4 regions of the Alcaligenes parafaecalis genome follow, and region 3 is predicted to be linked to each of the others. Evidence: predicted binding sites of a transcription regulator. Region 3 holds the regulator's gene; each other region holds the start of a gene.
The links. The regulator LexA, encoded in region 3, represses DNA repair genes until DNA is damaged. The targets are predictions, from matches to a motif close to ACTGTATNNNNATACAGT.
Positions count from the first base shown of each region.

Region 1: imuA (translesion DNA synthesis-associated protein ImuA) is a predicted target of LexA. The motif match lies at 5,446-5,463, and genes of this name have one in related genera.
Region 2: OSH09_RS11280 (putative DNA modification/repair radical SAM protein) is a predicted target of LexA. The motif match lies at 4,968-4,985, and genes of this name have one in related genera.
Region 4: recA (recombinase RecA) is a predicted target of LexA. The motif match lies at 2,389-2,406, and genes of this name have one in related genera.

Region 1 is NZ_JAPKNA010000001.1:716,437-724,537, reverse strand. It holds gene pbpG (D-alanyl-D-alanine endopeptidase) at 1-64, shown strand, start outside; gene OSH09_RS03380 (LysR family transcriptional regulator) at 211-1,125, shown strand; gene OSH09_RS03375 (Bug family tripartite tricarboxylate transporter substrate binding protein) at 1,283-2,272, shown strand; gene OSH09_RS03370 (M14 family metallopeptidase) at 2,318-3,265, shown strand; gene OSH09_RS03365 (NRDE family protein) at 3,455-4,348, shown strand; gene OSH09_RS03360 (carboxypeptidase-like regulatory domain-containing protein) at 4,345-4,764, shown strand; gene OSH09_RS03355 (tRNA-uridine aminocarboxypropyltransferase) at 4,751-5,365, opposite strand; gene imuA (translesion DNA synthesis-associated protein ImuA) at 5,479-6,213, shown strand; gene OSH09_RS03345 (Y-family DNA polymerase) at 6,170-7,453, shown strand; gene OSH09_RS03340 (error-prone DNA polymerase) at 7,450-8,101, shown strand, end outside.
Region 2 is NZ_JAPKNA010000003.1:153,092-161,192, forward strand. It holds gene OSH09_RS11255 (fumarate hydratase) at 1-1,091, shown strand, start outside; gene OSH09_RS11260 (TetR/AcrR family transcriptional regulator) at 1,222-1,809, opposite strand; gene OSH09_RS11265 (MFS transporter) at 1,942-3,144, shown strand; gene OSH09_RS11270 (MFS transporter) at 3,169-4,356, shown strand; gene OSH09_RS11275 (hypothetical protein) at 4,646-4,855, shown strand; gene OSH09_RS11280 (putative DNA modification/repair radical SAM protein) at 4,995-6,200, shown strand; gene OSH09_RS11285 (UdgX family uracil-DNA binding protein) at 6,250-7,737, shown strand; gene folK (2-amino-4-hydroxy-6-hydroxymethyldihydropteridine diphosphokinase) at 7,747-8,101, opposite strand, start outside.
Region 3 is NZ_JAPKNA010000001.1:391,819-399,919, reverse strand. It holds gene OSH09_RS01860 (IscS subfamily cysteine desulfurase) at 1-85, opposite strand, end outside; gene iscR (Fe-S cluster assembly transcriptional regulator IscR) at 119-595, opposite strand; gene OSH09_RS01850 (low molecular weight protein-tyrosine-phosphatase) at 737-1,228, opposite strand; gene uvrB (excinuclease ABC subunit UvrB) at 1,540-3,561, opposite strand; gene OSH09_RS01840 (amino acid aminotransferase) at 3,646-4,848, shown strand; gene OSH09_RS01835 (GNAT family N-acetyltransferase) at 4,922-5,494, shown strand; gene lexA (transcriptional repressor LexA) at 5,590-6,246, shown strand; gene lon (endopeptidase La) at 6,714-8,101, opposite strand, start outside.
Region 4 is NZ_JAPKNA010000001.1:1,040,941-1,049,041, forward strand. It holds gene OSH09_RS04875 (LysR family transcriptional regulator) at 1-519, shown strand, start outside; gene recX (recombination regulator RecX) at 589-1,134, opposite strand; gene recA (recombinase RecA) at 1,218-2,306, opposite strand; gene OSH09_RS04890 (response regulator transcription factor) at 2,513-3,202, shown strand; gene OSH09_RS04895 (sensor histidine kinase) at 3,213-4,676, shown strand; gene OSH09_RS04900 (MFS transporter) at 4,681-6,354, shown strand; gene OSH09_RS04905 (recombination-associated protein RdgC) at 6,523-7,419, shown strand; gene OSH09_RS04910 (helix-turn-helix domain-containing protein) at 7,462-8,101, opposite strand, start outside.

The DNA of each region.
Region 1 (8,101 bases), 320 kb from region 3:
TATTGGCGATGCCGTTCGTATTCGCGATCTGGTTGAAAAATCCAACGGTCTGGCCATGCTCTAAGCACTTTGCTTGCGCCTGAGCAGTCCTGGTCTTAAGCGCCCCAACACCCGGTCATCTGGCCCGGTTTTGGGGCGTTTTTACAGCCGTCTTATAACAATTACTGGCTGGCCTTGATCCTGAGTCCAGCACGATAAAAAGGCCCGCCCATGTCCCAGCTCAAACTGCTTGAAGACTTCGTTACGCTGGCACGCGCTGGCAGCTTTGTACGGGCGGCAGAACAGCGTCATGTCACGCACCCGGCCTTTGGACGTCGCATACGCGCTCTGGAAGCCTGGGTCGGAACGCCATTGGTGGAGCGCAGCAGCTTGCCCATCAGCCTGACACCGGAAGGTCAGGTGTTCTACAACACAGCAAACCAGGTGCTGGAGCAACTGAATCGCGTGCGGCGGCAACTACAAGCCTCGGATCAGGCCGGGCAAGGCTCTTTGCGTATCGCTACAGGCCGCAGCCTGGCTCGCACCTTGGTCACAGACTGGGTCAGCCGTCTTCAAAAAGGCAGCCAGGCACCTTTGTCTGCGCATGTCCCCATCGATATCAGCACTGGCATGATGGCTGATATGGCCAAGCTGCTGGCTCAAGGTAAAACAGACTTTCTGTGCTGCTATGAACACCCGGCTTTGTCCATCGAATTATTGGCCGAGCAAGTGACCTATATGACGATCGCCACCGACAAGCTGGTGCCCACCTGTCAGCGGCGCAAGAACGGCACTCCCTTGTATGAATTGAATGCCGATGGCGGTCGCAGCGTTCCCTTGATTTCTTATTCAGGTGGCCTGGCCATGGCTCGCATCCTGGGCGACAAGCTGCATCACTTCCCTTATCCCTTGGTCAGTACGGTGCGCTGTGATTCTCTGGATACCGCAATGGGTTCGGTGCTGAAAGGGATGGGCGTGGCCTGGTTGCCACTATCCATGATTGCCAATGAATGCCGTCGCGGCACGTTAGTGCAATTGGGCGGTAAAGGCGATGAGATTGCCTTTGAGGTGCGCCTGTATCGCTCCCGCGCCCAGCTCTCCGATCTGGCTGAATCCGTCTGGGCCTTCACTCAGCACAGTCGCTAAACAATCAAAACCACAAACAGCACGAAGATGTGCTGTAACGGCACATCACGATTCACCACAGCAGACACAATACCCTTTCATAACTAAGGATAAACAGGTCCGAAGCGCCCGCACTGGCCGCTTGCTGAAGACCTATCCATCGAACGGGGAGCACATCATGTCTTTTTCCATACCCAAGCGCGGACTGGTTCTGGCGGTTCTAGGCACCTGTAGCCTGCTGCAGGCCACGATCAGCCATGCAGACACCTATCCTTCACGCAACCTGACCCTGGTCGTGGGTTACCCCGCTGGCGGCAGCGTTGATTTAACCGCCCGTCTGCTGGCTGAACAACTCAGCAGCCGTTTAGGGCAAAGCGTTGTGGTTGAAAATGCAGGCGGTGCTGGCGGCACCATCGGCGCCCAACGCGTACAGCGTGCGGCAGCAGACGGCTACACCTTATTGCTGGGTTCCACCAACGAGATGATCATCGCGGGCATGATCAATAAGGCCGTGCGGTACGACGGGCAAAAGGACTTCACACCCATTGGCATGATTGCCTCCCAGCCCTTGCTGCTGGCAGCCTCCAAAGAATCCGGTATTCGCTCCGCCGCAGACTATGCCGAGAAACTGCGGGCCGCCAAACCTGAGGCCTTTAGTTTTGGTTCCTCCGGCGTAGGCACCACCCTGCACTTGGCCGGTGAAATGGTGAATGCCTCTACCGGCACTACCGCCATGCACGTGCCCTACCGGGGTGTACCACCACTGGTATCGGACTTGATGAGCGGACAGTTGGACACCGCCTACCTGGTCCTGTCCTCGGGCCTGTCACAAGCCCGAGCCGGTGCGATTGTGCCTTTGGGCATTACCGAAACCCATGCCTCCCCCGCTGCCCCGGAAATTCCACCGCTAGCAGACACTCCCGGCTTTGAAAAAGTCGATATCAACGTCTGGTTTGGTTTGTATGCTCCCAAAGGGCTGCCAGAATCCGTCGCCACGACCTTGCGTCAAGCATTGGACAGCAGTCTGGAGTCCCCCACCTTGCAAGAGAAAATGCAATCCAATGGCGCAACGCTGTACGCCCCCGGCATGAACGCAGCGGAGTTTCAGGCTAAAGAGGTCGAGAAATACGCCCGTCTGGTCGAACTGGCCAAACTGCAAGCCGAATAAAGTACATGCGCCCCGGCCTGTGGCTGGGGCGATGGAGTCATCACCATGCAATTCTCCCTTTCTTTCCCTGACATTTCCCAAGAGCGTCAGGGCAATACCGGCGTTCCTGGCGTTTGGTGTCTGGACTCTGGCAAACCTGGCCGCAATGTCATGATCAGCGCCTTGATACACGGCAATGAGCTGTGCGGCGCCTGGGCCTTGAAAACCCTGCTAGCCAGTCAATTACAGCCACGTCGAGGCAAGTTGATTCTGGCCTTTTGCAATCTGGACGCTTTTGACCGTTTTGATCCTGCGCAGCACGATGCCAGCCGCTATGTGGACGAGGACATGAACCGTGTCTGGAGTGATCAGAAACTGTCCCTACAGCAAACACGGGAACAAGTCCGCGCCCAGGCTATTTTGCCGTGGCTGGAGCAGGCCGACTGGCTCCTGGACCTGCACTCCATGCATGAACCCAGCGCCCCCTTGTTGCTGACCGGTCCTTTGCCACGCAATATCGAACTGGCCCGAACTCTGGGAGCCCCCGAGCATGTGATTGTGGATACCGGCCATAAAGATGGCGTACGCATGCGCGATTACGGCCGCTTTGCGGACCCGAAGGCCCATGAGGCTTGTTCCCTGCTTCTGGAGTGCGGCTTTCATGGCGACCCCGATACACCCGACATCGCCCTGGATTTGATAGCCCGTTTCCTGCTGGCCTCAGAGATTGTCGATGCCACAGACTTGCCCCCAGCCTGGCGTCGGGCCGACCCCGATCAGCAACGTATTCTGCAAGTCACCCATGCCCTGGTCGCCCCCTCCATGCAGGTCAGCTTCACCGAGAGCTGGCAGGGGCTGGAGACCTTGCCCAAAGCTGGCAGCACAATAGGCCATGCCGATGGCCAGCCATTGCTAACCCCCTACGATAACTGCACCTTGGTGATGCCCTCTCTGCGTCAACTTCGCCCTGGTGTCACCGTGGTGCGTCTGGCTCAGGACTATTCATCCACTTAAGCGCTTACTCGCCATTCAGGTAGGTTCTATCCTGGCCTCAAGGTCTTCGATACAGTCATGGATCAGGCGTGCTTTCACCGTGATGCGACTATACCAAGTCACTATTAGTATTCTCAATAGCGAGAAAAAAAACGGAACTTGGCGGCTCTTTGGCTACCAAAGCCTACATAGCCATCCTACAATCGGCACATGTGCATCGCTTATATCGCCGTCGGAGTTAATGCAGATTGGCCGCTGATTATTGCCGCCAATCGCGACGAATATCATGCTCGCCCCAGCCAGGCTGCCAAGCCCTGGCAAGACGAGCCTGACATTCTGGCGGGTCGAGATCTGCTGGCCGGAGGAACTTGGCTAGGCTTGACGCAAAACCGCGGACGTTTGGCCCTGCTCACCAATTATCGGGAAATCCCCGGCAGCAAAACCGGTCAGCAGCGCTCTCGCGGAGAGTTGATCCCGCAGTTTTTGCGCGATGAGCGCTCTCCCAAAGATTATCTTGAACAGCTAGCCCTGCAAGGGGCCGACTACGCAGGCTTTAATCTGTTTGTGCTGCAGTGGCCCACGGGCGACCAGCCCTTGCGTCTGGGCTATTACAGCAACCGTCATCCCGACGGCAGCCCACACATTCTTGAGCCGGGCGTGCATGTCTTGAGCAATGCCTGGCTCAACACACCCTGGCCCAAAAGCCTGTTCCTGAAAGAAACCCTGCAGGCACAGCATTTTGATGGCTCAGAACCCGCTTTTGAAAGTTTGTTTCAGGGTTTGCGCAATCAGGAAGTCGCCCCCGATACAGATCTGCCCAAGACTGGTTTAAGCCTGGAGCACGAACGCCTGTTAAGCAGCCCGTTTATTGTCAGCCCCGATTACGGCACCCGCTGCACCACCGTGATTGCGATTAATCAGCAGGGGCAAGGTCTGCTGCGCGAGCGCAGTTTCAATGCCGATGCCCAGGTAAGCCGTCAGCATGATTGGCCGGTGTCCTGGCCAAATTTTCATCCCTGCGCGGTCCCCAAAAACGTCCATAACAGCAACAGGGCCATTGATGGCCCGCTTAGCCACCCTACCTCCAGCAAGGAAATCTCATGAGTCCTCGTCTTTCATTGATCGGCATTGCCATGTCGCTGGCCTTATTGAGCAGCCCCATTGTGCATGCCCAGGAACTGCCACCCAGCCAATACTACGGCTCGACCGAGTACATCAGCGGCGGCATAGGCAGCGATGAAGCCCAACTGTTTCGCATGGTGCGCAACACCTTTCCCCTATCGGTGAACTTCTCCGCCAATCAAGGCGAACGTGTGGGCTATATCTCGGATGTGCAGCTAGTGATCCGCAGCAGCACCGACCAAACCGTCCTGAACAGCCTGATCGACGGCCCATACTGCCTGGTCCGCTTGTCCCCCGGCAATTACAAGGTGTTTGCCACCTACCAGGGCCAAACCCAGGAGCGCCAGGCCTCTATCGTCGAAGGCCAGTCGCGCGAGCTGAACTTTACCTGGAAGTAGGATAGTTACGTTGATAGGTATCCAGGCCCATGGCCTGGATCTGCTCTTCAATCAAATGCTCGAAAGGCCGTAACAAGGGGCTGAAATCTCGCCCTGGCTCCATGATCTGCATGACACGGACAATGGCCTCCAAGGTCGACACCGCCTGCGGGTCCGGTGCTTTACGCAGCCGATAACGCGAGGCCTCCCCTTTAGGCAGCACCCAGCGCGGCACAGTCTGCAAGACCGGATTGCTATGCAAAATAAGGCGAGCCTTGCGCCAGGTACCATCGGGCACCACAATCAAATCCGGCTTTTCTCCCTGGGGCTTCGCCCCCGCCACCTGGGCCTCTGGCCCCGGAAACAAGAGCACCGGCTGACGGGCTTGGGCCAGACGCGCGTCCAGATCCTCAAAACACTCCCCCACCCAGAGTTCCGTTCCCTGCAAGCCCAGATACGCCAGACGCGCCGTATTCAGCGCATGCCGGGCTTCGGAATGATGCTGCAGAATCAATACGGGACAAGCTGCTTCAATTGAAGGAATCAAAGGACACAGACAACGCGCTAGCGGGCGCTGACACTGTTCGCAACGACCAGGGCGGGAAGGAGTAGAAGAATTCATGCAGAGGCGCCAAACAGAAGGCCACAGTATATAAAAGATCCTCTTTGAAACAGATGCCCAGTTTGCTCCCAAACAAATTTACTGTATATTTATACAGCAACAGGAGCAAGCACATGGCCAACCCACTTCGTTCCCTTTTAGACCTCCATCCTTCGCTTTGGACAGGCAAACATTATGCCCATACCGCAGGCTCCTGCTTGCCCAGCGGCTTTGATGCGCTGGATGCCCAGTTACCCGGTGGGGGGTGGCCTGTAGGCAGTCTTATCGAGCTTCAGGCCCCCTTAAATAGCAGCGCCTTGTCTTTGTTGCTGCCCGTCTTGAACACCTTGCAGGCGGAGCGTTTGCGCATTCTGGTGGCACCGCCTTATCAGCCTGTGCAGCAGCTTTGGCGCGGTACTCCAGCAAGCCAGCACCCTCCATCCCAGGAAGGCAACGCGCCCGCCCGCCTGCTTTGGATACGTAGCCAACACCTGAACGACACCTTGTGGGCCAGTGCCCAGGCCTTGCGTCATGGGCACTGTGCAGCCGTACTGACCTGGTTACCTGCCCATGTCCCTTTGGCTTCCTTGCGCCAATTACAGCTTTTGGCCAGTCACAGTGACAGCCTGTTTTTTTGCTTGCGCCCTAACCACAGCCAATCCAATAGTCCGGCCTCTTTACGTCTGGAATTACAAACACGACAAGACAGCCAAGGGCAGCCCTGGCTGGATGTTCATATCCGCAAACGGCGTGGGCCGCCGTGCATGGATAGCATTGCTTTGGCGCTTCACCACACTTTGATGCCGCCTGCGGCTATCCCGTCCCATGTACCTGTGCCTGCGCCTACCCCAGAACCTGCTTACGCCTGAGGGTAGCTCCGAACAGCAGGATGGGATTCAGGCGGTGTTACTGCGCTACAGCCCTCAACTGGCACGGATTCAAGCCGATTTATGGGTATTGAACATCAATGCCAGCATCCGGCTGTTTGGGGGGGTACGCAGCCTGTACAGAAGCATCCAGGCTGATCTGCAAGCCTTTATCCTGACGCCGCGTCTGGCCCTGGCTCCCACCGCCCGAGCCGCCTGTCTGCTGGCCTTATCCACGCGTCCGCAACGGCGTTGCTGGCGGCGCTTGCACACCTGCCTGAATCCTTTACCTATCCATTTGCTGGCTCCACCTGCCGACCAATTGCAGTGGCTAGACAATCTGGGCTGTCATACCTTGGGCCAATTGCATCAATTGCCTCGTGACGGTCTGTCTCAACGCGGTCTGCGCCCGCTGTTATTGCAACTGGATCAAGCCTACGGCACACAAAGCTGGACCCTGAATTGGGTACACGCGGCTCCACACTTTACACATCGCCTTGAACTGGATACCCCATCCAATAACAAAACGGCCGTATTACGCAGTGTGAACCGGATGCTGAACAAGCTGGAGGGCTGGCTAAATCAATACCAGCTCGCCTGCGGACGGCTAGAACTGGTACTGCACACCGAACGATATAAAGACTCCCCCACCGCCACGTCGTTAGAACTACAAATGGCTCGATCTTGCTGGCGCAGCCAGGATTTTCTACCTGTGTGGCAGGAACAATTTCAGCAACTGCACTTGCAGGCAGCAGTGCAAAGCCTGGTGTTGACAGCACAACAACTGCACCCGCGCCAAACCCATGCCAGCAGCCTGTTTCCAGACGCCCGCCACTGGCAAGAGCAAGACCAGCAACTTCTGGAACGCTTGCAGGCCAGGCTGGGAGCCGAGCAGATTCTGACCCCTGCCGCTCAAGCCAGCTATCTGCCCGAGCAAGCAAACCGATGGTTAGCCTTGCAAGCCGACCCGCCTGACTGCGCACTTGCCCCCACCTTGCAACGTCCCTGCTGGATGCTGGACCCGGCTCAGCCTTTGCAACACGACCATCAATCTCCTTGCCTGGACAATCAGCGCCTGCGCTTGATGCAAGGCCCGGAACGAGTACAGACGGCGTGGTGGAGTGGCTCCGGGCATCAACAACGGGACTACTTTATTGCCCAATGTCCGCAAGGACGGCTGTATTGGGTATATCGGGATTTAAGCCAGGAACACGCGTGGTATCTGCACGGAGTCTTTGGATGAACCCCATCGATCTGCTGTATTCCGAGCTGGACTGCCTGTCCAACTACAGTTTTTTGAATGGTGCTTCCCACCCTGAAGAGCTGATCAGCCGTGCGGTAGAGCTGGGCTATAAGGCATTGGCTTTATGTGATTACGCCTCCATGGCCGGGGTTGTCCGCGCCTATGCCCAGGCCAAGCTGCACCCGGAGATTCGGTTTCTGGTGGGCAGTCGCTTTCGGTTTACGGGGACTTGGGAAACCACGGCAACACACACCAAGAACATCGATACAGATACCTGCGACGACACACTGGCCCACGAACTCCTGATACTGCCCCGCAATAAAGAGGGCTACGGCAATCTGTGCCAATTCATCTCTCATTTGCATCAGTCGCTGGATTTGAAACAGGAGGCCTGCATTGACTGGTCTTTTTTGCAGCAGGCCAGTCCAAGCGAACTCAATCAGGTTTTGCCAGACTGTCTGGTCATTTACAAACCCGCTTATGGCTTGAGCAGCACACACATTCAACATCAGGCCCAGCGCCTGTTGGAACTATTTCCCGATCGTCTGTTTTTAGGTGTCAGCCTGCACCGGCGCGATCAGGACATGCACCATTTACGTGCCGTTCGTCTGGCTTCGCAAGCCTGTGGTTTACGTTGTGCGGCCTTGG
Region 2 (8,101 bases), on a different contig from region 3:
TTCAAGTCGCAGCCAAGGGTGGTGGTTCGGAAAACAAGAGCAAGTTCGTGATGCTCAACCCCAGCGATTCTCTGGTTGATTGGGTACTCAAGACCGTTCCTACGATGGGCGCTGGCTGGTGTCCTCCGGGCATGCTGGGTATTGGTGTGGGCGGCACTGCCGAAAAAGCCATGCTGATGGCCAAAGAAGCCCTGATGGAAGACATCGATATGTACGAGCTGCTGCAACGCGGCCCGCAAAGCAAGCTGGAAGAGCTGCGTATCGAGTTGTACGAGAAGGTCAATGCCCTGGGTATTGGCGCTCAAGGTCTGGGCGGTTTGACGACTGTGCTGGATGTGAAGATCAACACCTTCCCAACCCATGCCGCTTCCAAGCCAGTGGCCATGATCCCCAACTGTGCAGCGACCCGTCACGTGCATTTCTCGCTGGACGGCAATGGCCCAGCCGAGCTGACACCCCCACCGCTGTCGGCCTGGCCTGATATTCACTGGGCACCGGATTACAACAAGTCCCGCCAGGTGAACCTGAATGAATTGACTCCTGAAGAAGTGGCTTCCTGGACGCCAGGTCAGACTTTGCTGCTGTCGGGCAAGATGTTGACTGGCCGTGACGCCGCTCACAAGCGTATTCAGGACATGCTGGAAAAGGGCGAGTCCCTGCCAGTGGACTTCACCAACCGCGTGATTTACTACGTGGGCCCGGTTGATCCTGTGCGTGATGAAGCCGTTGGCCCAGCAGGCCCAACCACAGCCACTCGCATGGACAAGTTCACCGAGATGATGCTGGCTAAAACTGGCCTGATCTCCATGATCGGCAAGGCCGAGCGGGGTCCAACCGCGATTGAAGCCATCCGTGCTCACAAGTCGGCTTACCTGATGGCCGTGGGTGGTTCCGCCTACCTGGTATCCAAGGCCATTCGCAATGCGAAAGTGGTGGCCTTTGAAGACTTGGGTATGGAAGCCATTTACGAGTTTGATGTCCAGGATATGCCTGTGACGGTGGCTGTAGACTCGCAAGGCGTGTCGGTTCACAACACTGGCCCTGCCGAGTGGCGCAAGCGTATTGCAGAGATCTCTTTGGTCGCTGTGTAAGACGTGAGGCGGGAGGCCCAGGCTTCCCGGCTTTGTCGATAAAAACCCGCATGAGTGTTTCTGGACTGCTTGTAAAAGCAGCGTCAGCACAACATTCAATGCGGGTTTTTTTGTGTCTGGTGTCGCCTGTTCAGGACTTGCTCAGCAAGCCGCGCAGCAGCAAATCCAGTGCTGCCAGCCCTTTTACCAAGCGGGCATCGCCATCCTCTCCCTGGGCAATCCAGAAGGCGGCTTCGGCCAGACTGCCGTAAATCAGGGAAGCCAGGGCGTGGGGGTCTGCCTGTTCAATGCGTCCTTGATCCATCAGCGTCTGAATCAGGCCTTCCATGGAGCTCACACAATACTGATGAGATTCGGGTGAGGCGCCCCCCAGTACGGCCTTCGCATCACACAAGACAATGCGCTGCATTTCCGGCTCCAGTGCCATTTCCAGATAGGCATGGCAGCGGCGCACAAACCCTTCCCAGGCATCGTCTGCATTGTTTGAAATAGCCTGCAGACGTTCATCCATTTCCGCATCAATCTGATCGACTACCGCGGCCAGCAAACCTTTTTTGTCACCAAAGTGGTGGTAGAGCGCGCCGCGTGTCAGGCCCGCCTGAGCTGTCAATTCGTCCATGGATGTGTCGGCATAACCACGTTCTGCAAAGAAAGTGCGGGCGGTGGCGAGCAGGGTGGCGCGGGTTTCTTCCATCTCGGCGCGGGTACGGCGTGCCATAGTTTCTCCTTACATACGGGCTGAATGTATATTTACATGCATGGCGTATGTATATATTATTTAAACATACGCCTTGTATGTATTGTCGATGCATCACCGTGTCGTGGCAAGCGGGCGTTCACGGAGAATGTAATGGCTCAGCCTTATCGAGAACTTTTTGCCGCGCCTGGCACACGGGGTTTTGCCCTGGCCGGGCTGCTGGCCCGGATTCCGCTGCCCATGATAGGGATAGGAATCATCACCATGCTGTCGCAACTGCGCGGCAGCTATGCCTTGGCGGGGGCGGTGTCCGCCTCTTTTGTATTGAGCTATGCGCTGCTATCTCCGCAAGTGTCCCGTTGGGTGGACCTGCGTGGGCAAAGCCGTGTCCTGCCGCTGGCAACGGCCATTAGTGTGTTTGGTCTGTTGCTCTTGCTGGGGGCGAGCTGGTGGCACGCACCTGACTGGACCTTGTTTGCGGGCGCGGTGCTGGCCGGCTTCATGCCCAGCATGTCGGCCATGGTACGTGCACGCTGGACGGCGATTTATCGTGGTCAGAGTCGTTTGCAAACAGCTTATTCGCTGGAAACCGTGCTGGATGAAGTCACCTTTATTGCCGGGCCGCCTTTGTCGGTAGGTTTGGCGGTTCTGGTGTTTCCGCAAGCGGGTGTGCTGGTTGCTGCGCTATTGCTGATTGCGGGTGTGTTGGCTCTGCTGCTCCAGAAGGGGACTGAGCCACCGATTCAAGTGCAGGAGCAGGGCAGTCGCCCTTCGGTCCTGCGTCTGAATAGTGTGCGCCTGTTGGCCTTGTTGATGCTTGCCATGGGTGTAATTGTGGGCACCGTGGATATTGTCAGCGTGGCCTTTGCCGAGCAGATGGGGCAGCCGGGGGCAGCCAGTCTGGTGCTATCGGCTTATGCCCTGGGTTCTTGCGTAGCGGGTCTGGTGTTTGGTGGTTTGAAGCTGAATATTCCTTTGCATCGCCTGTTGCTGTTGGGCGGTTTGGCCACCGCCGCCACGACTCTGCCTTTATGGCTGGTGACCAGCGTGACGCAGTTGGCAGGGGCGGTCTTGCTGGCCGGTCTGTTCTTTGCTCCCACCATGATTGTGGCCATGTCGCTGGTCGAGCGTGTGGTGCCCGAGCAGCAATTAACCGAGGGCATGACCTGGCTGCTGGCTGGTCTGAATATCGGTGTGGCCATGGGTGCCGCCGCTTCGGGACAGATGGTGGATCAGGGCGGAGCCAGTTCCGGCTTTATGGTCGCGCTTTATGCCGCTGCCCTGATCGTCTTGCTTGCCTTGTGCAGCCATCAAAGTTTGCGCAGGCCTGTAACGGCTCGTTCCTGTGCTGTTTAGCCTTCTTTCCTTGAGTATTTAGCGATGGCTACTTCTTCTCTATCCATGGCCGGGCAGCCTGGCAAACGGCAGTCCTGGTTGGCGGTTAGCGCTGTTGGCTTGGCCACCTTTTCAGTTGTCACCACGGAAATGCTGCCCGTAGGTTTGTTGACTTCCATTGCAGACAGCTTGCAGACCTCGACGGGGACGGCAGGTTTGCTGATTTCCTTGCCTGCCTTATTGGCCGCCTTGTTTGCGCCGTTGGTGGTGCTGGCTTCCGGCGGTGTGGACAGGCGCCGCATCTTGTGTGGCTTGCTGGCCTTGTTGGTGATGGCCAATATTGCGTCTGCCCTGGCTCCCAGCATCGCCTGGATGCTGGGAGCCCGTGTTCTGGTCGGCTTTTGCATGGGAGGGATCTGGGCCATTGCGGGCGGCTTGGCCTCTCGTCTGGTTCCGGCTCAGTCTGTGGGTTTGGCAACTTCGATCATCTTCGGTGGGGTAGCTGCGGCTTCTGTCCTGGGCGTGCCGCTAGGCGCCTTGATGGGCGAGCTGGCTGGATGGCGCTGGGCTTTTGGCGGCATGGCGGTGCTCAGCGCTTTGGTGTTGATCTTCCATCTGGCCGTGATTCCTCCTCTGTCGGTGACACGTTCGACCACATGGCGTCAGTTCACAGAGCAATTTGGCAATCGGCAGTTATGGTTCGGTTTACTGCTGACCTTGATTCTGGTCGCGGGGCATTTCAGCGCATTTACCTTTGTGCGTCCTCTTTTGCTGTCCGTTTCCGGCATAGGATCTGAATGGATAGGAGCCTTGTTGTTTGCTTATGGAGTGGCCGGGATTGCAGGCAATTTCCTGATCGGGATTTCGGCCGCCCAACATACTGAAGCCAGCTTGATGGCGATTGCGTTGGGTCTAAGCATCACTGCTTTGCTTTTCTTGACAGTGGGGGCTTCACCGCTGGGCGGGGGTGCAATTTTGCTGCTTTGGGGGCTGGCTTATGGCGGGGTGTCGGTCGGGCTGATGAGCTGGATGATGAAGGCCGCTGCCAACGCGCTTGAAGTGGCCACCGCTTTGTACGTTGCTGTCTTCAATATCGGCATAGCGCTTGGCTCCTGGCTGGGCGGGCAGACGGTGGATGCTTATGGTTTAAGCGCGAATTTGGGGCTGGCTGGAGCGGGCTCGTTTGTTGTGTTTTTGCTGCTTTTCGGAACAATTTTGCAGCGAAAAAATTGAGCAGAAAAATCGAGCCCGGGCTGATTTTTCCGGATTAGCCAGGGCGCAAGCGCGGGTTATTGCTTATTGGAGTCTTGAAGGAGCGCTGCGACGATGTCTGTCAGAACTCCTTGAAATATTCTGTACATCGTTATGTTGTACGGTATAGGGATGCTTTCTGGCTGACCTCCCCTTATGGGCACACAACGTCGGTATGGGTGGTCTTAATTAAGGGCCTTGTATGACGCAACTTCAGCGCTCCATAACTATTCCGCAGCTCAACCCCACAATTTGGAACACTCTTGAGCTCGTGCGCTTACGCCAAACTCCCTGGCACAAGAAACAAGCCGTTTTTGAACAATTACAGTCGCTGGGATTAGTCCAAGCCATCCCGCAAACGACGCAAACTCCTTCTCCCTTTCCTGCTCCCCTGATCGCCATGTTGACCGAAGAAGGGCGGCAATTGCTGGAAGCCCGATCCAATCATCAAGAGGCCTTGATCAAGCTTCTGGATGCTTGATCCCTTAGTTTGAGCTGGCTTGGCTGGCTTGTCCCTCGCCGGGCAAGCCCGGCCGCTTGCCCTCTTTGAAAACGCGCCGGGTCCGTGACGCCTGGACTGAAAACTGTATAATGCTGTTTTTATATACAGTGTTTCGATCATGGAGCTATCGCGCAAACTCGAAATTCTGGCCGATGCGGCAAAGTACGATGCCTCTTGCGCCAGCAGTGCCGCGCCCAAACGGGATTCCCGTGGGCGTACGGGCTTGGGTGCCAGTACCGGTGCCGGTATTTGCCATAGTTTTACGCCGGACGGGCGCTGCGTGTCGCTGCTCAAAATACTGCTGACCAATTTTTGCCAGTATGACTGCCTATATTGCGTGAACCGGCGCTCCAGCAACGTGCCACGCGCGCGTTTCCGGCCTGCGGAAGTGGTGGATCTGACGCTGGATTTTTATCGGCGCAACTATATAGATGGTCTGTTTCTGAGCTCGGGCATCATACGAAGCTCGGACTACACCATGGAGAGCCTGGTCGAGGTGGCGCGCTCCCTGCGCGAAGATCACCATTTTCGTGGCTACATCCACCTTAAAACCATTCCGGATGCCGATCCGCATCTGATCACGCTGGCTGGTCATTATGCAGACCGACTCAGCGTCAATATCGAACTTCCTACAGATGCGGGCCTGCATCGCCTGGCACCCGAGAAAAGTGGCCACACGATCAAGCGGGCGATGGGGGTGATCCGTCTTGCCCAGGAGCAAGCGCAGGAAGAAAAACTTCCCAAGGTACCCGCCGGGCAAAGCACGCAAATGATTGTGGGTGCGGATGCGGCGGATGACCGCAATATCTTGCAAACGGCGCAGAATCTGTACGGTGCCTACAAGCTCAAGCGGGTGTATTACTCTGCGTTCAGTCCTATTCCGGATAGTTCGTCGGCGCTTCCCGCACAGCCGCCACCGCTTCTGCGAGAGCATCGGCTGTATCAGGCCGATTTCTTGCTGCGTAGCTACGGTTTTCGGGCTGAGGAGCTGTTTCAGGACAAGGGCGATTTGCCCTTGGATATTGATCCCAAATTGTCATGGGCCTTGTCCAACCGGGCCGTATTTCCGGTGGATCTGAACCGGGCGCCGGAGCGCCTGATTGCTCGTGTGCCCGGCATTGGTGTCCGTAATGCCAAGCGTTTGGTCGAGTTGCGTCAGATGCGGGCTATCCGGTATCAGGATTTGATCCGTTTACGTTGCTCCATCAAAACATTGCAGCCCTTTGTCGTGGTACAGGATTACCGTCCTGGTCTTGCCGACGCGACGTCCGACAAATTGCGGCGCATGCTGTCGACCAATCCGCAGCAATTGAGTCTCTTATGAGCACGCTCTGTTCGCCGGCCGGGTTTTTTCCTGACGATGGGGGGCGAGCATGGTGAGCTTGCAGGTTGACGGCGGCTATAGCGCCTGGCGTGAGCAAGCCTTGCGCGCTCTGGCGGCAGGCTGGTCACCAGAGCAGCTTTGCTGGACTGAAAAAAGCCAGGAGGCGGGTGCGGCCAGCCAGCAAATGGGCTTGGATTACGAGCTGTCTCCTCCTGTGTCCTCTATGTCCTTGCGGGAGCCGCAGGTCTGTGAGCCGAGCGCCGGGTTTGCCGTTCGCATTTCGAAAGGGCTGAGCGCCTTGCTGCAGGATGCCGCCTTGTGCCGTACGCCGGAGCGCTGGGCCTTGCTCTATCGCGTGTTGTGGCGTTGGCATCATGGTGAGCGCAGTGTGGCGTCTGTGGCTGACGAGGATGGGGCCCGCTTATATGAAATGGCGAAAGCCGTGCGCAAGGAAAAGCACGACATGATGGCGTACGTACGGTTTCGCCATTGCGGGCAGGGCAAGCGGCCGGAGTATTGGGCCTGGTTCGAGCCCGAGCACGAGGTGCTGGAGTGGATTGCCGACTATTTCTCCAAACGTATGGGGAGCACCTCCTGGTGCATCGCGACGCCACAGCGTGTGGCGCTGTGGGATGGTGAAAACTTGCAGCTGCGTGATGCGCCTGACAATGTGGATCAATTACGCACCGGTCCGTCGGACGATCAGGTGGAAGCCTTGTGGTTACGTTATTACCGAAGCATTTTTAATCCTGCACGTCTGAATGAAACGGCCTTGCAGCAGAGCATGCCCGTGCGATTCTGGAAAGGTTTGCCTGAAGCAAGCCTGATTCCCGCCATGGTCAGTGAAGCGCGTACCGGGGCGCGGCGAGTCGGACAGTCTGGTCTTGTTGCTCGGATGGCGGGCAAGTCGGTAGCGGTGACGGCTGATTCTGCCCAGCCCGTCCGTGGTGAATTGTCTGTGCTGGAGCGTTGCCGGCGATGTGGTCTATGGGAAAACGCGACGCAGGCCGTGCCGGGAGAAGGCCCGAAAACAGCCCGCATGATGTTGCTGGGCGAGCAGCCGGGTGACCATGAGGATTTGGCTGGCCGTGTTTTTGTCGGGCCAGCCGGGCAGGTTCTGGGTCAGGCCTTGCAACGTGCAGGACTTGACCGCGACCAGTTGTATGTAAGTAACGCCGTTAAACACTTCAAATGGCAAGGGCGTGGCAGGCAGCGTTTGCATGTCCGTCCGTCCTCGGCTGAAGTGCAGGCATGCGGACATTGGTTGCGGGAAGAGCTGGCGCAGCTTGAGCCTGCCGTCATCGTCACCCTGGGAGCAACTGCCCTGACGGCCTTGCTGGGCCCGCAGGCGCGACTGGCTGATTTCCTGTCCAAACCCTTTTTGTGGGGCCAGACGTGGATTATGGCGACCTGGCATCCTTCCTATGCCTTGCGCGTAGAGAATGCCGCCCGGCAGGAAGAAATAGTCAGTGGCATTGCCCAGGCCTTGCAAATGGGGTGGCAGCTGGCGACTGAAGTTACGGCGGGTGGCGTTTGAAAGCGGACCCTAGGGCAGCCGCCGGATCTCCTGGTCTTGCACTGTGCTCAGTAATTCCTTCAAGCTGCCTTGGGCCAGCTCAAGTTCAGGGGCCAGATCGGCCAGCGGAACCAGTACAAAGGCACGCTCGTGCATGCGGGGATGTGGCACGATCAGCCGTTCCGTATTGATCTGTTCTTGTCCGTACAGCAGCAAGTCCAGATCCAGGGTACGGGGTGCATTACGGTACAGGCGCGTGCGGCCGTGCTCTTGTTCGATGTGTTGCAGACGGTCCAGCAAATTTTCGGGAGCCAGAGTGCAGGTGAAGCGGACGACTGTATTGACGTAATCCGGACCACTGGAATCGACGGGAGCCGTGCTGTAG
Region 3 (8,101 bases):
ACCAGGGAATCATGCTGTCGGCCACACGCGGGTCAACCGGCGTGGTGGCGGCATAATCCATATAGATACGCTGAGCGCGCTTCATACAAAACTCCGGGTCAGTCGTGGCGCGAGCCAACTACAAAGTACATTCTTCTGGTTGACCGGCTTCTTGAGCGGCCAACTTGAGCTGTCGCAGACGCTGCTGGTCAACCAGGTCCTGCAAGGAGACAGAATCCAGATAATCGACCATTTTACGACTAAGCGTTGCCCAAAGCTCGTGAGTCATGCACTCGCCCTTCTGCCCATTTGTGCCCTGCTTGCAATTACCCTTGCCACCGCACTGGGTGGCATCAACGGGCTCATCGACCGCAAACACAATGTCAGCAACGGTGATGTGGCGGGCCAGACGCGCAAGCGTATAGCCCCCCCCTGGGCCACGCACGCTATCGACCAGTTCATGGCGACGCAACTTGCCAAATAACTGTTCAAGATAGGAGAGCGAGATACCCTGTCGCTGGCTGATGCCTGCGAGCGTCACCGGTCCACTTTGCTGGCGCAGCGCAAGATCGATCATCGCGGTTACGGCGAAACGCCCTTTTGTCGTCAAACGCATGATAGTTTCCTTGCCAAAGGCGAAAGCGGCCGGATTGCCAAAAGCAAATCCGACCAATTTGGTCCAGTATAGCAAATACAGGGGAAACTACCGTGCTTGAATGCGTGAATTTACACTTATACTGAAGTGTTATTTAGCCACTCAGGCAGCGCGGTAATTAGGCACGCGCTTGCGAACCAGCTCGAACACGCCCTGGCAGGCATCCTCGATATAGTCCATCACCTTGTTAAAGCCATCCTGCCCACCGTAATACGGATCGGGCACGGTAGCCGCTTCATAATCAGTGGCAAAGCGCATCAGCAGCATGAGCTTGTGGCGGTACATGGGAGGACACATTTGCTGCAAGGCAGCGTGGTTTTCCCAGTCCATGCTCAAGATAAGGTCGAAGTTGCGAAAGTCTTCGCGCTGGACCTGTCGGGCCTGATAGGTAGAGATGTCATAACCGCGTTTACGAGCGGCTATCTGTGCGCGTGTGTCAGGATGCTCGCCCACATGAAAGCCATGTGTGGCGGCTGAATCCACCAAAATAGCCTCGGACAAACTGGCTTGGTCGACCAGTTGGCGCAAGACACCTTCGGCGCTGGGGGAGCGGCAAATATTCCCTGTACAGACAAACAGAACCTTACTCATAATGCGACAAAGTCTGCGGGAAAACCCCAAATAAGGCAAGACAGAACAGGGGTCAAAACAGGCCCCGAAAACGGCCTTGAAAACAGCAAATCCGTATCGTTTGGGGGCTGCAAATAAGAACAGTACGCAGCTATTTGAAGTCTGGAATAAACCAAAGGCGCAGCACCCTTTGCTTAGCGGATAGACCGCATTCTCGTGATGAGATAAATCAAGCAATACACCCGAGTGATGAAAGCCGGTAGCGGAACCGTGTTTTTTCCATACTTTCGTCCAGACATAGTTGCATATAAGCAACAATCAAGAACTAAGAGTCATCAAGCCATCAGCAGTTTGGCCTTGAGCCTTTGCAGCTTGTCGCGCGCGGCAGCGGCTTGCTCGAATTCCAGGTTGCGAGCGTGGTCCATCATCTCTTTTTCCAGACGCTTGATCTCGCGTGCCGCCGCCTTCTCGTCCCGGATCAACTCCTCCGGCACATCTTCGCGCAAGCTGGCAGTTGGGTCCGAGGCGACAACACCATCAATCAACTCACGAACCGCCTTGTTCACGCCACGCGGTGTAATGCCATGCTCCTCGTTGAAGGCCATCTGCTTGGCTCGACGACGCTCGGTCTCCTCAATCGCGCGATGCATGGAATCCGTCATCCTGTCCGCATACAGAATTGCTTTGCCGTTCAGGTTACGGGCCGCCCGGCCTATGGTTTGAATCAGACTGCGCTCGGAGCGCAAAAAGCCTTCCTTATCAGCATCCAGAATCGCCACCAGTGAAACTTCTGGCAAGTCCAACCCTTCGCGCAGCAAGTTAATACCAACCAGCACATCAAATACGCCCAAGCGTAGATCGCGAATAATTTCGGCTCGCTCTACGGTATCAATATCCGAGTGCAGGTAGCGCACGCGAATGCCGTTCTCTGACAAATAATCCGTCAGGTCTTCAGACATGCGCTTGGTCAAGGTGGTGACCAGCACACGGTCTTGCTGAGCCGTACGCAGCTTGATTTCACCCAGCAAATCGTCCACCTGTGTCGTAGCGGGACGAACCTCGATTTCCGGGTCAACCAGACCGGTAGGTCGCACCACCTGCTCGACCACATTGTCCGCATGCTCTTGTTCGTATGCGGCGGGGGTGGCCGACACGAAAACGGTTTGAGGCATACGACGCTCGAACTCCTCCAGCTTCAAAGGCCGGTTATCCATCGCCGACGGCAAGCGGAAACCAAACTGCACCAAGGTTTCTTTTCGTGAGCGGTCACCCCGATACATGGCCCCTAACTGCCCGATGGTGACGTGGCTTTCGTCAATAAACATCAGCGAGTTACGTGGCAAGTAATCAATCAATGTGGGTGGTGGATCGCCCGGTGCCGCACCAGACAGATGTCGGGAGTAGTTCTCAATGCCTTTGCAAAAACCCAGCTCTTGCAGCATTTCCAGATCAAAACGGGTGCGCTGCTCCAGGCGTTGTGCCTCGACCAAATGCCCTTCACGAGTCAGAAACTCCAGGCGCTCACGCAGTTCCAGCTTGATCGTTTCAATCGCCCGCAACACGGTTTCGCGTGGCGTCACATAGTGCGAGCTGGGGAACACGGTAAAGCGGTTCAGCTTCTGCACAACCTTGCCCGTCAGCGGATCGAACAACTCCAGCTCTTCAATCTCGTCATCAAACAGGCTGACCCGCAAGGCCAGCTCCGCGTTTTCCGCCGGGAAGATATCGACCACTTCACCACGAGCACGGAATATCCCGCGCTGAAAATCCAGGTCATTACGTTCGTACTGCATGGCCACTAGACGCGCCAGCAACTCCTGCCGAGCGATACGATCACCCTTGCGCAGCGTCAGTACCATCGCATGGTAGTCACCCGGATTACCGATACCGTAGATGCAGGACACGGTGCCCACAATAATGGTGTCCGGGCGCTCCAGCAGGCTTTTAGTGGCCGACAGACGCATCTGCTCGATGTGTTCATTGATGGAGGAATCCTTTTCAATAAACAGATCGCGCGAAGGCACATAGGCCTCTGGCTGGTAGTAGTCGTAGTAGGAAACGAAGTACTCCACGGCATTGCGCGGGAAGAACTCGCGCATCTCCGCATACAACTGCGCCGCCAGGGTTTTATTGGGCGCCAGGACAATCGCCGGACGCCCGGTGCGAGCAATAATGTTCGCCATCGTGTAGGTCTTGCCCGAGCCCGTCACCCCCAGCAGGGTTTGGTACATCAAGCCGTCATCAATCCCCTCAACCAACTGGTCAATTGCCGCTGGCTGGTCGCCCGCTGGCAAATACGGTTGGAAAAGTTTGAAGGAACTCCCCGGAAATTCTTGAAAGGCAGGCTCAAATTTCATGCTAGACACACTTTAGGGTAAGCCCGTATTATCACATTAATGCTTCGTTTTTCTACCTTTCTGCACTAACGCCCCCATATCACCATGACATCGCTCTTCGAAACCGTCGAACTGGCTCCACGCGACCCCATCTTGGGTTTGAACGAACAATACAATGCCGATGAACGCAGCGGCAAAGTAAATCTGGGAGTCGGTGTTTACTACGACGATCAAGGGCGTATCCCGATTTTGCAGGCCGTTCAAAAAGCGGAAGAAGCCATGATGGGCAAAGCGGCTGCGCGCAGCTACCTGCCTATTGAAGGGATCAATACCTACAACCTGGGTGCTCAAACCCTGCTCTTGGGTGCCGACTCCCCCATTATTGCCGAAGGCCGTGCCCTGACCGTGCAATCCCTGGGTGGTACTGGCGCACTGAAAATCGGTGCCGACTTCCTGCAGCAACTGCTGCCCCAGTCCGAGGTCTACATCAGCGACCCTAGCTGGGAAAACCACCGCGCCCTGTTCGAGCGCGCAGGCTTCAAGGTCAACACCTACACTTACTACGATGCCGCTACTCACGGCCTAAATTTTGACGGCATGATCGCTTCGCTGCGCGCCATGCCCGCCCAGTCCATCGTGGTTCTGCATGCTTGCTGCCACAACCCCACCGGCGTTGATCCCAGCACCGAGCAATGGACCCAGATCGCTGAACTGATCAAAGAACGCCAACTGGTTCCTTTCCTGGACATCGCCTACCAAGGCTTTGGTGCCGGTCTGGAAGAAGATGCCAGTGTGGTGCGGTTGTTTGCCAAGCTGGGGCTGTCCATGTTCATCAGCTCCTCATTCTCCAAGTCCTTCTCGCTGTACGGCGAGCGCGTCGGTGCTCTGACCCTGGTGACATCCAGCAAAGACGAAACCTCGCGCGTTCTGAGCCAGGTCAAGCGCGTCATTCGCACCAACTACTCCAACCCACCCACACACGGTGGCAAGGTAGTGGCAACCGTCCTGAACTCGCCCGAGCTGTTCCAGACCTGGGCTACCGAGTTGGCCAGCATGCGTGACCGCATCCGCGAAATGCGCGCCCAACTGGTTGCCAAGCTGAAAGAGCAAGGCGTGGCCCAGAACTTTGACTTCGTGCTGCAGCAGCGTGGCATGTTCTCCTACTCCGGCCTGACTGCCGAGCAAGTAGAGCGCCTGCGTGCAGAGCATGGTATTTACGCTGTCAGCAGTGGCCGCATCTGCGTCGCTGCACTGAACAGCCAAAATATCGACTTTGTCGTCAAGGCCATCGCCCAAGTCTTGAAGTAAACGAACCGTTGATTCAAGCCTCTAACGCCCTTCTTCGGAAGGGCGTTGTCGTTCCAGCCCTTTAAAGTCCCTTATGAGCCACCCTGTTTCCCTAAGCACCGAGCGCCTGATTTTGCGCCCCTGGAAAGCCACCGATCTGGAGCCCTTTTCCCGCTTGAATGGCGACCCTGAAGCGTTGCGCTTTTACCCGGCCACCCTGGACCGGGCTCAAAGCGACGCCATCGCTCATCGCAGCCAAAGCCTGATCGAAGAACATGGTTGGGGTCCTTGGGCCGTAGAGCTGAAAGAAAACGCTGCCTTCATTGGCATGGTGGGCTTGAACCGCCCAACCACAGAGCTGTACTTTCAACCCTGCGTCGAAGTCCTCTGGCGCCTGCTACCCGAGTACTGGGGCAAAGGCTATGCCACTGAAGCGGCCCGAGCCTGCCTGGACTTTGGATTTGAGACCTTGGGCCTGGAACAGATTGTGGCCTATACCGCCCAGCTCAATCTGCCTTCGCAAACTGTCATGCAACGTTTGGGCATGACACTCCAGCCCGGCACCTTTGACCATCCTGGTGTACCTGAGGGCCACAAACTGGTCCCCCATGTGCTGTACACACAAGACCGCCAGGATTGGCCACACGCAGCCCAAGTCAGGCCCTGATAGCCAAAAATTAAGCCTTTACGGCCTGTGCTGCTTGCCAAAAGGCAAACTGTAACGCACAATCTTTACTGTATATATATTCAGCAGACAATACTATGACCGTCAAGCTCACTGCACGCCAGCAACAAGTGCTGGACATCATCCGCTCCGAGATCGAGCGGACGGGATTTCCGCCCACGCGAGCAGAAATTGCTCAGGTACTGGGCTTTAAATCTGCCAATGCAGCCGAAGACCATTTGAAAGCGCTCGCCCGCAAAGGCGCTATCGAGCTGACTGCCGGTGCCTCACGTGGCATACGCTTGCTGGGAACAGATACGCGTGAAAGCGCGGCTCCCAGCAATGCGCTGGCTAATCTGGCTGACGCCCTCTTGTTGCCTATTATTGGTCGCGTCGCCGCCGGTAGCCCTATTCTGGCTACCGAGCATATCGAGCGCGAAATTGGTGTAGCCCCTACCCTGTTCTCCCAAACACCCGACTACTTGCTACGCGTACGCGGCCTGAGCATGAAAGACGCCGGTATTTTTGATGGCGATCTGCTGGCCGTCAAGAAAGCCACTGAAGCTCGTAACGGCCAAATTGTGGTGGTACGCATTGGCGACGATGTCACCGTCAAACGCCTGTCGCGCTCCAGCAATCAAGTGGTCCTCTTGCCAGAGAATCCTGACTTTGAACCCATCGTCGTCACCGACCCGGATTCCTTGTCGCTAGAAGGCATTGCAGTTGGCCTGATTCGTACCAGCCCACTGCATTAAGCCTTGCATCTCTAGACTACCTGGCCTGTTTTACAGGCGTGGTACACCTGATAGGAGAAAAACCCCATATACCGTTTGGTGCATGGGGTTTTTTATTGCTCGAAGGACACGCTCCCCTACAGACTGACACTGCCTCACGGCAGCAGCACCATCGCACCAACAACAGCCACAGCCACAGCCACAGCCACAGCCACGATGATTATGATTGCCACCAAGTCTATGGTGTCGGTCTCAGCTAGAGCGTGGTTGTAGTTTATGGCCCGTGCCTGTCCCGATATGGCAAAAGCTGAACAGGCTTAAGCTCGCCACCCACCACTACGAGCACCTTCAGCCCGGCAAAAAACTGGCTCTCTCATTGCAGTCGATATGACTGCCTGCCAACAAATTATCAGTCCACCCCAAATGCAAACAGGCTACCTTGAACCCAAGGTAGCCTGCTTCACATCTTGACTGCTACTGCTAGATGCTTAGTGCTTGAAGGACTCAGAACCCGTACCAGCGGCACGAGTGGCTGCCAAGGCCTCAGCGGCAAGGCGAGCTACTTCTTCGTCGCTCAAAGGCGTTACAGCGTCTTGCAGAGCCACTTCCAATACGCGATCAATCCAACGCACCGGAATGATCTCCAGCGTGTTCTTCACGTTATCTGGAATATCGGCCAGGTCTTTGACGTTTTCCTCTGGAATCATCACCGTTTTGATACCACCGCGTTGCGCTGCCAACAGCTTCTCTTTCAAGCCACCGATAGGCAGAACTTCGCCGCGCAAGGTGATTTCACCCGTCATGGCCACATCCGCACGAACCGGAATACCGGTCAGGCTGGACACTATAGCCGTGGTGATGGCGATACCGGCCGATGGACCATCCTTGGGCGTAGCGCCTTCAGGAAAGTGCACGTGCAGGTCGCGCTTTTCAAACACGCTATTGGCAATGCCCCACTTCTGAGCACGCGAACGTACTACCGTGCGAGCAGCCTCGACCGACTCTTTCATCACGTCGCCGATCGAGCCCGTGCGCAGCACATTGCCTTTACCGGGCATGTCGGCTACTTCGATGGTCAGCAGTTCACCGCCCACCTCAGTCCAGGCCAGACCGGTAACCAGGCCAACCTTGTTCTCTTTTTCAGCCAGGCCGAAGGAGAAACGACGCACGCCCAGGTAATCATTCAGATTCGCAGCGTTCACGACCAGGGTTTCCTGAGTCAGTGTCTTGTTGCGAGCCGCACGCGTACCGGCTTGTGGATTGGCCACCAGCAGCTTGCGAACCACCTTGCGGCAGATCTTGCTGATTTCACGCTCCAGGGAACGCACACCCGCTTCACGTGTGTAGTAACGCACGATGTCGCGTACGGCATCTTCCGTCACTTCCAGTTCACCGTCGCGCACGCCGTTGTTCTTCATCAGCTTGGGCAAGAGGTAATCAAACGCAATACGGACCTTCTCGTCTTCGGTGTAGCCAGACAGACGAATCACTTCCATACGGTCCAGCAGGGCCGGTGGAATGTTCAAGGTGTTACTGGTTGCCACGAACATCACGTCGGACAAGTCGTAGTCCACTTCCAGGTAGTGATCCTGGAAAGTGTGGTTTTGTTCGGGGTCCAGAACCTCCAGCAGAGCCGAAGAAGGATCGCCACGGAAATCCGCGCCCATCTTGTCGATCTCGTCCAGCAGGAACAGCGGGTTACGTACACCCACCTTGCTCATGTTCTGAACAACCTTGCCGGGCATGGAGCCGATGTAGGTACGACGGTGACCGCGAATCTCGGCCTCGTCACGCACGCCACCCAAAGCCATGCGAATGAACTTGCGGTTCGTTGCCTTGGCGATGGACTGACCCAACGAGGTTTTACCCACGCCGG
Region 4 (8,101 bases), 650 kb from region 3:
CCAGCCTTGTTGCGCGGTGATCTGGACGTGGTGATTACCTCCGACCCGCAAGACAATCCGGCCGTACACTACGAGCCCCTGTTTCGCTACGAGCTGGTGCTCGCTGTTTCCAGCCAGCACCCCTTGTCGCAATATCGCTATATAGAGCCGTTCCAACTGACAGATCAGGTCTTGATTAGCTATCCGGTCGAACGCAATCGTCTGGATATCTTCACGCAGTTTTTGACCCCAGCCGATGTGGAGCCCGCTGCTATTCGGCAGGCCGAGCTGACGCCCATGATCGTGCAACTGGTTGCCAGCCAACGTGGTGTGACAGCATTGCCAAACTGGGCCTTGACGGAGTTCTTAAACCCGGCCTCGATCCGCACTTGCCGTTTGGGAGAGCATGGCATCTGGCGCACGCTTTATGCCACGGTGCGCAGCGAGGATTTACAGGCGGATTATGTGCAAGCCTTTTTGGCACAGGCACGTGAGACCTGCTTCAAAAGTCTGCAAGGGATTGTGGCGGCTCAGCCTTGAACCATTCAGCAATAGCATAGCTAACTGATAAACAGCGATTGAAGTAGAGGAGATAGGCAGGCTGCTGATTCAAGCCGGATCGTCTTCCCAGTCGCCCAATATCTGCTGCAAGATACGGCCCGAAAAACCACGACTGGCCATGAAGCGATATTGCTTGGCGTAGTTGCGGGCATCTTCAGGCGGCGCGCTGAATTTTTTGCCCCACACTTGCTTGGCGCGCTCCAGCTCGGTCGCCATTAATTCTTCTTTGATTACTTCAGTCTGGTGTACATCCACACCATGCTGGCGCAGCTCTTGCAAAATGACTCGGGTGCCCACCCGTGAAGCACGGCGGTTAACTACGCTATGAGCAAACCGTTCGTTGGAGAGCCATTTTTGTTCGACTAAGGTGTCGAGCAAGGCTTCGACTTCTTCCGCGCTTTCCGCGTGGGCTGCCAAGCGGCGGCCCAACTCCAGGCGGGAATACTCGCGTCGAGACAGGAAATTCAAGGCCCTGGCTTTTAAAGACAGCCCGGGCCGTTTGGATGCTGCTTTCTTTTCAGAACCAGGGGACTCGCTTGAGTCGCCCTCTACGCGGCTGCCCGCCCGGGTGGGCTGGGCAGACAGCGCAGCGATACGCCCCCTTTGAGCCTGTTTGCGTTCCCGGATTTCCTCCGGGTCCGTCTCAAAGGGTTCATCATCGAACTCTGGGGGGAAAATCAGGCCTCTCCCTCGGGTGCCGCAGCGGCAGCAGGAGCAGCACTAGCGGGACGGCTGACAGCGGCGCTCATCAAGGCAACACCCAGCTTTTCGCGAACCTTGTTTTCGATTTCACGTGCCAACTCGGGACGCTCTTTCAGGTATTCGCGCACATTGTCTTTACCCTGACCAATGCGGTTGCCGTCGTAGCTGTACCAGGCACCGGCCTTATCGACCACAGCCGTCTGCACGCCCAGGTCGATAATTTCGCCTTCACGGGAAATACCGCTGCCGTACATGATGTCGAACTCGGTTTGCTTGAAGGGAGGCGCAACCTTGTTCTTGACCACTTTAACGCGGGTTTCGTTACCGACCATTTCGTCGCCACGCTTGATGGAACCGATACGGCGAATATCCAGACGCACGGAGGAGTAAAACTTCAGTGCGTTACCACCAGTAGTGGTTTCAGGGTTGCCGAACATGACGCCAATCTTCATACGAATCTGGTTAATGAAGATAACCATGCAATTGGCGCGCTTGATGGTTGCCGTCAATTTACGCAAGGCCTGGCTCATCAGGCGGGCTTGCAGACCGGGCAAGGAATCGCCCATATCGCCTTCGATTTCAGCCTTGGGAGTCAGGGCAGCCACCGAGTCGATCACGATCAGGTCAACCGAACCGGAGCGCACCAGGGCTTCGGTAATTTCCAGAGCCTGTTCGCCAGTATCGGGCTGAGAGATCAGCAGATCGCCCAGGTTCACACCCAGTTTTTGGGCGTACTGCACATCCAGCGCGTGTTCGGCATCAATAAAGGCGCAGGTGCCTTTGAGCTTTTGCATCTCTGCAATCACTTGCAGGGTCAGCGTGGTTTTACCCGAGGACTCCGGGCCATAAATTTCAATAACGCGACCGCGCGGCAAGCCACCGACGCCCAAGGCAATGTCCAGACCCAAGGAACCCGTAGAGACCACCTGGATGTCATGCTCGACGTTGTCGTCGCCATAACGCATGATCGAGCCTTTGCCGAACTGCTTTTCGATTTGCGTCAGAGCGGCGGCCAGCGCTTTGGAACGTTCCGAGGCCACTGCTTTGCTATTTTTATCGTCCATGAAAAATCCTTGACTGTGGAATGGCGCCCCAACGGACGGGCACGGCAATTAAAAATCAAACCTAATTATTGCATCAAATTATACTGTATATATACACAGATATTCAAATAAATTAACTAGGCGCCATCGTTATCCCCTACTGACCAGGCTTACAGCCTTATGCAACAATGCCAAACAGCCGTTAAATCACTTGTTTGTGTAGGGTCATGCGCATACTCATAGCCGAAGACGACAGTATTCTCGCGGATGGACTTTCTCGCTCCTTACGCTACGAAGGCTATGCGGTCGATGTGGTGCACGACGGCGATAGCGCCGACTCGGCCTTGCAACTGCAAAGCTTCGACCTTCTGATCCTGGATCTGGACCTGCCCAAAAAGCCCGGCCTGTCGGTGCTGCAGTCCATACGCCAACGCCAGGACAGCCTGCCCGTTCTGATTCTGACTGCCAGCGACACGGTAGAACAACGCGTACGTGGCCTGGATCTGGGCGCGGACGACTACATGTCCAAACCCTTTGCCCTGACTGAACTGGAAGCCCGCGTGCGCGCCCTGACGCGTCGCAGTACCGGCACCAGCAGCGCCTTGCTGCATCACAAACGGCTTAGCTTTGATCTGAAAGGCCGCATGGCCTATATAGATAATCAGCCTCTGGAACTGTCGGCCCGCGAAACCAGCTTGCTGGAGATTTTCCTGTCACGCAGTGGCCGCATGATCAGCAAGAACCAGTTTGTGGACCTGCTCTGTGAGTGGGGTGAAGAAGTTACCCCTAACGCCATCGAAGTCTATATCCACCGCCTGCGCAAAAAACTGGAACCCAGCGGAGTCCGTATTCTGACCGTACGTGGCCTGGGCTACTGTCTGGAACCCGAGAAACTGCGAGAAGACGCTCCAGCCTAAGGGATCGTCCATGCAGCACGCTACACCACCCGCCGAATCCAGCAACACCCGCCCGCCCCCCAAGAGCAAGCGCGTGGTACCGCGCCCGTTAATCCACAAGATCATGATCTGGATTTTCGGGCCCTTGTTCTTGCTCTGGACGATCGGGATTGTCATTACCTATTTCATCGCCCAGCACATCGCCAACTCGCCCTATGACCGCACCTTGCGCGATCACCTGGACTTGCTGCGCGTGGAAATCAGCCAGCAGGACGTCAGAGAACCTATTCATTTATCGCACGGGGCTCAAACCATTTTGCGGCAAGAAAGCCCGACGCCTACCCTGTGGCAAATCCGGGATGCCAATGGCGAGCCTATCGCGGGCAATGCCAATTTGCCAGTGCCCGACAGTTGGAGCTATGACACCGACCTGGTGCGCTACCGGGACGTCGCCCTGGACGAACAAAGCCTGCGACTGGCCTATATCTGGGGCGGCAAGGACAAAAACGACACGCCCTTCCTGGCAGTTGCAGCCGAAACCAATGAACATAGAGCGGTTCTACACAGAGAAATTCTGATCGGGATGCTGACACCGCAATTCATTCTGGTGCCGCTGGCGGCCATGCTGGCGGGCCTGGGGCTGACACATGGTCTGGAGCCGCTGAACCTGCTGCAGGCACGCTTGCGTGCCCGTGCGCCAGGTGATCTTTCACCTGTGGACCAGGAGCAGGCTCCGGCAGAAATTGTGCCGCTTATTGACGCCATGAATGGCTTGTTGGCTCGACAAGCGCAGTTCTCAGCCACGCAACGCCAGTTTGTGGCGAATGCGGCGCATCAATTGAAAACACCGCTGGCGGGGATACGCACCCAGGCTGAACTGGCACTACGCGAGCGCGACCCCAAACAAACCGAGGCCAGTCTGCAACAACTGGTGCGCGGCACTGACCGTGCCACGCGTCTGGTCACACAAATGCTGGCACTGGCCCGCGCCGAAAGCAGTGATGCGCTCTACGCCCCCACCAAGCAAACGCTGGATCTGAACACCCTGACCGAGCTGCACGTTGGCCAGCGCGTTCCCGATGCCTTGAAACTGGGGCTGGACCTGGGTCTGGAGAACAGCTCCAAAGCCATCCTTTTGCAAGCCGACCCGGTTTTGCTGGATGAGCTGATCAACAACTTGCTGGACAACGCCCTGATCTACACACCGGCTGGCGGCTGGATCACCATGCGCACGGGCCAGACACAAGGCAAGGGCTGGCTAGAAATTGAAGACAATGGCCCCGGTATTCCAGCCGAGCATCAGGCACGAATTTTTGACCGCTTTTACCGCATCATGGGCAATCAGGCAGACGGTAGCGGTTTGGGGCTGGCCATTGTGCGAGAGATTGCCGATATTCACGGCGCCTCTATCGACTTTATGCCACTAAGTTCAGGCCAGGAGAGCGGCCTGCGTTTGCGCGTCAGTTTTCCACTGTCTTTGCCTTGGAGGGCCTGAACCGATGTCCCAGACCATCACCGGCCCCGCCCTCCCCAAGACCAAGAACAAGCTGGATGCCCAAGGCCGCAAGGTTATTTTTGCCTCGGCCCTGGGCACCATGTTTGAGTGGTACGATTTTTACCTGTACGGCTCCATGGCCGCCATTCTGGCCCAGCACTTTTTTTCTGCAGTAAATCCTACGGCTGGCTTTATCTTTGCCTTGCTGGCCTTTGCCGCCGGTTTTGCCGTCCGCCCGTTTGGCGCCTTGCTTTTTGGCCGCATTGGCGACCGCGTCGGTCGCAAATACACCTTTCTGATCACCATCTTGCTGATGGGTCTGTCCACCTTTCTGGTGGGCGTACTGCCCAGCTATGAAGCCATTGGTATTGCCGCCCCCATCATGCTGATTGTCTTGCGCTTGCTGCAAGGTCTGGCGATGGGCGGGGAGTATGGCGGGGCCGCGACCTATGTGGCTGAATATGCGCCGCAGCACCGCCGCGGCTTTTACACAAGCTGGATTCAAACCACCGCCTCGGTCGGTTTGCTCTTGTCCCTGCTCGTCATTATGGGCATACGCAGCCTGGTGGGTGAGGAGGCCTTTATCGTCTGGGGCTGGCGTATTCCCTTTCTGATTTCCGTCTTTCTACTGGCTATTTCCGTATGGATACGGATGAACCTGAAAGAATCCCCGGCCTTTCAGCACATCAAGGAAGAAGGCACGCTATCGACCTCGCCCATTACCGAGTCCTTTGGTCGCTGGGCCAATCTGCGCATGGCCTTGCTGGCCCTGTTCGGGCTGACGGCAGGCCAAGGGGTAGTGTGGTACACGGGGCAGTTCTACGCCTTGTTTTTCATCACACAAATGCTGGGTTTGCACGCCACGCTGGCCCAAACCCTGATGGTGATTTCACTGCTCCTGGCCACCCCGCTCTTTATCTTTTTTGGCTGGCTGTCAGATCAGATCGGGCGCAAACCCATCATTCTGACAGGTTGTTTGCTGGCCGCCCTGACCTATTACCCAGTCTTCCAGGGCCTGGCCTATTTTGCCAACCCCGCCCTGGTCCAGGCTCAACGCAACGCCCCGGTCACCGTCATTACTGACCCGGCCAGTTGTTCCTTCCAGTTCAATCCGGTAGGCAGCCATACCTTCACCAGTTCCTGCGATATCGTGAAGTCCTATATGGCCAGCCATGCCGTCAGCTACAACAACGTCAAAGGTTCACCCGGCCAGGTGGCCCAGGTGCGCATTGGCGAGCATGTGATTGATGGTTTTGAAGGCGGACACCTTAGCCGCGCCGAATTTGCCCAGCACTCGCAAGAACTTAGAAATGAGCTGACCGAGACCATGCGCCTTTATGGCTACCCGAACGGTGCCGACCCCGCCCAAATCAATAAAGTGATGCTGGTTGTCTTGCTGACCTATCTGGTGGGGCTGGTCACGGCGGTCTATGGCCCCATTGCCGCCATGCTGGTGGAGATGTTCCCGATTCGCATCCGCTACACCTCCATGAGCTTGCCCTATCACATTGGCAACGGCTGGTTTGGGGGCTTTTTGCCCACCCTGTCCTTTGCCATGATTGCCGTTACTGGCAATATTTATGATGGTTTGTGGTACCCCATCCTGATCTGTCTGGTGACTGTCGCGATTGGCGCGCCGTTCGTGCGCGAGACCCGCCATAACGATATCAATCGTTAGCGACATCATGCACGCCAGCCCGTCGCGCCTGTCATTTTTTGCCCCCTGTCAAGCAAATGCAAGGGTCCGTAAATGGCCGGGCGACACAGGAAGATCTGCGCGTACAATCGAACATCGACTCGGGCTTGATGCCCGCCCCCTTTCTTCTGTTTATTTATCTTCGTATCCATGTGGTTTAAGAATCTACGCATCTATCGCCTCTCCCCCGACTGGGTATGTTCCGCCGAAGAGCTGGAAGAAGCTCTTTCCAAACACAGCTTTACTCCTGGCTCCAGCCAGGAACCGCTCAGCCTGGGCTGGGTCAGCCCGCGCGAGAACAATGCCCTGGTGCATGAAGTCAACGGTCAGTACCTGATCGCTCTGCGCGCCGAAAAGAAGCTGCTGCCCACCACCGTGATCAATCAGGTCGCTCGTGAAAAGGCTCGTGATATCGAAGAGCAGCAAGGCTACAAACCCGGCCGCAAGCAAATGAAGGAAATCAAGGAACAAGTCATCGTGGACCTGATGCCTCGTGCCTTCGCCGTTTCGCGCGATACCCGTGTGTGGCTGGATACTCGCAACCACTGGCTGGCTATCGATGCCGCTGCCACGGCCAAGAGCGACGAAGTTCTGGGCCTGCTGGCCAAGAGCGTAGAGCCCTTCCCGGTTCTGCCTCTGTACACCGAGGAATCTCCAGGTGCCGCCATGACCTCCTGGCTGGTTGATCAGGAAGCCTTGGCTAATTTCACCGTAGACCAGGATACTGAGCTGCGCTCCACCGGCGACAGCGGTGCGGCCGTACGCTACGTGAAGCAAAGCGCGGATATTGACGAAGTGCGCAAGCACGTCGAAGCGGGCAAGCAATGCACCCGTTTGGCCATGACCTGGGCGGATCGCATCAGCTTCGTGCTGACCGATGCGCTTGACGTCAAACGCGTCGCTCCGCTGGACATCCTGACTGAAAAACAAGACGTGACGGCCGTCAACGATGACGAAATCTTTGATGCCGACATGACCTTGATGACCGCCGAACTGGCCAAGATGATCAGCGATCTGGTCGAAGTGCTGGGCGGCGAGCGCAAGTAAAGCCTGGGCCAGACCGGGTTCAAACCCGGCCAGGGCCGCCCTTCAGGCCAGTTCCTGTTGGGCAGCGCGATAGACACCGGGCGTCATTCCCGTCCAATGACGGAAGGCCCGGTGAAATGTCGCTGGTGAACTGAATTTCAATGCATACGCAATTTCAGCCAGCGACATATCCTTGCGCAGCAATTTAAAAATCGCCAGATCTCGGCGTAACTCATCCTTGATTCCCTGAAACGACAGGCCTTCTTCCTGTAGCCTGCGTATCAGCGTGCGCGCCGACATATGCAATTTGCCGGACACGTCCTGCAAGGTATAACCCAGGTCGGTATGCAGAATTTCCCGCACTTTCAAGCGCAAGGCGTGCTCGTGGTAGGACGTAAAAATCCAGTCACGCGGCGCACGCTCCAGAAAGGCTCTGGCCTCTACCTGAGTACGCTGCGGCCGCACCTGCCCCAACTCCACTCCAAACAAAATATGAGAGCACGGCGCGTCAAAACTGACTGAAGCCGGAAATAGCACCGAATAGTCCGATGCAAAGGCAGGACGGGGAAACGCAAAAGCCACTTGCTGCACTGGCACCTCACGTCCCATCAACCAGGACACGATGCCGTGTGTCAATTTCAGCATCAGCGCATGGCCAAAACGATGCACATAGGCCGCTGGATAGCGCGGCACCAATTCAATG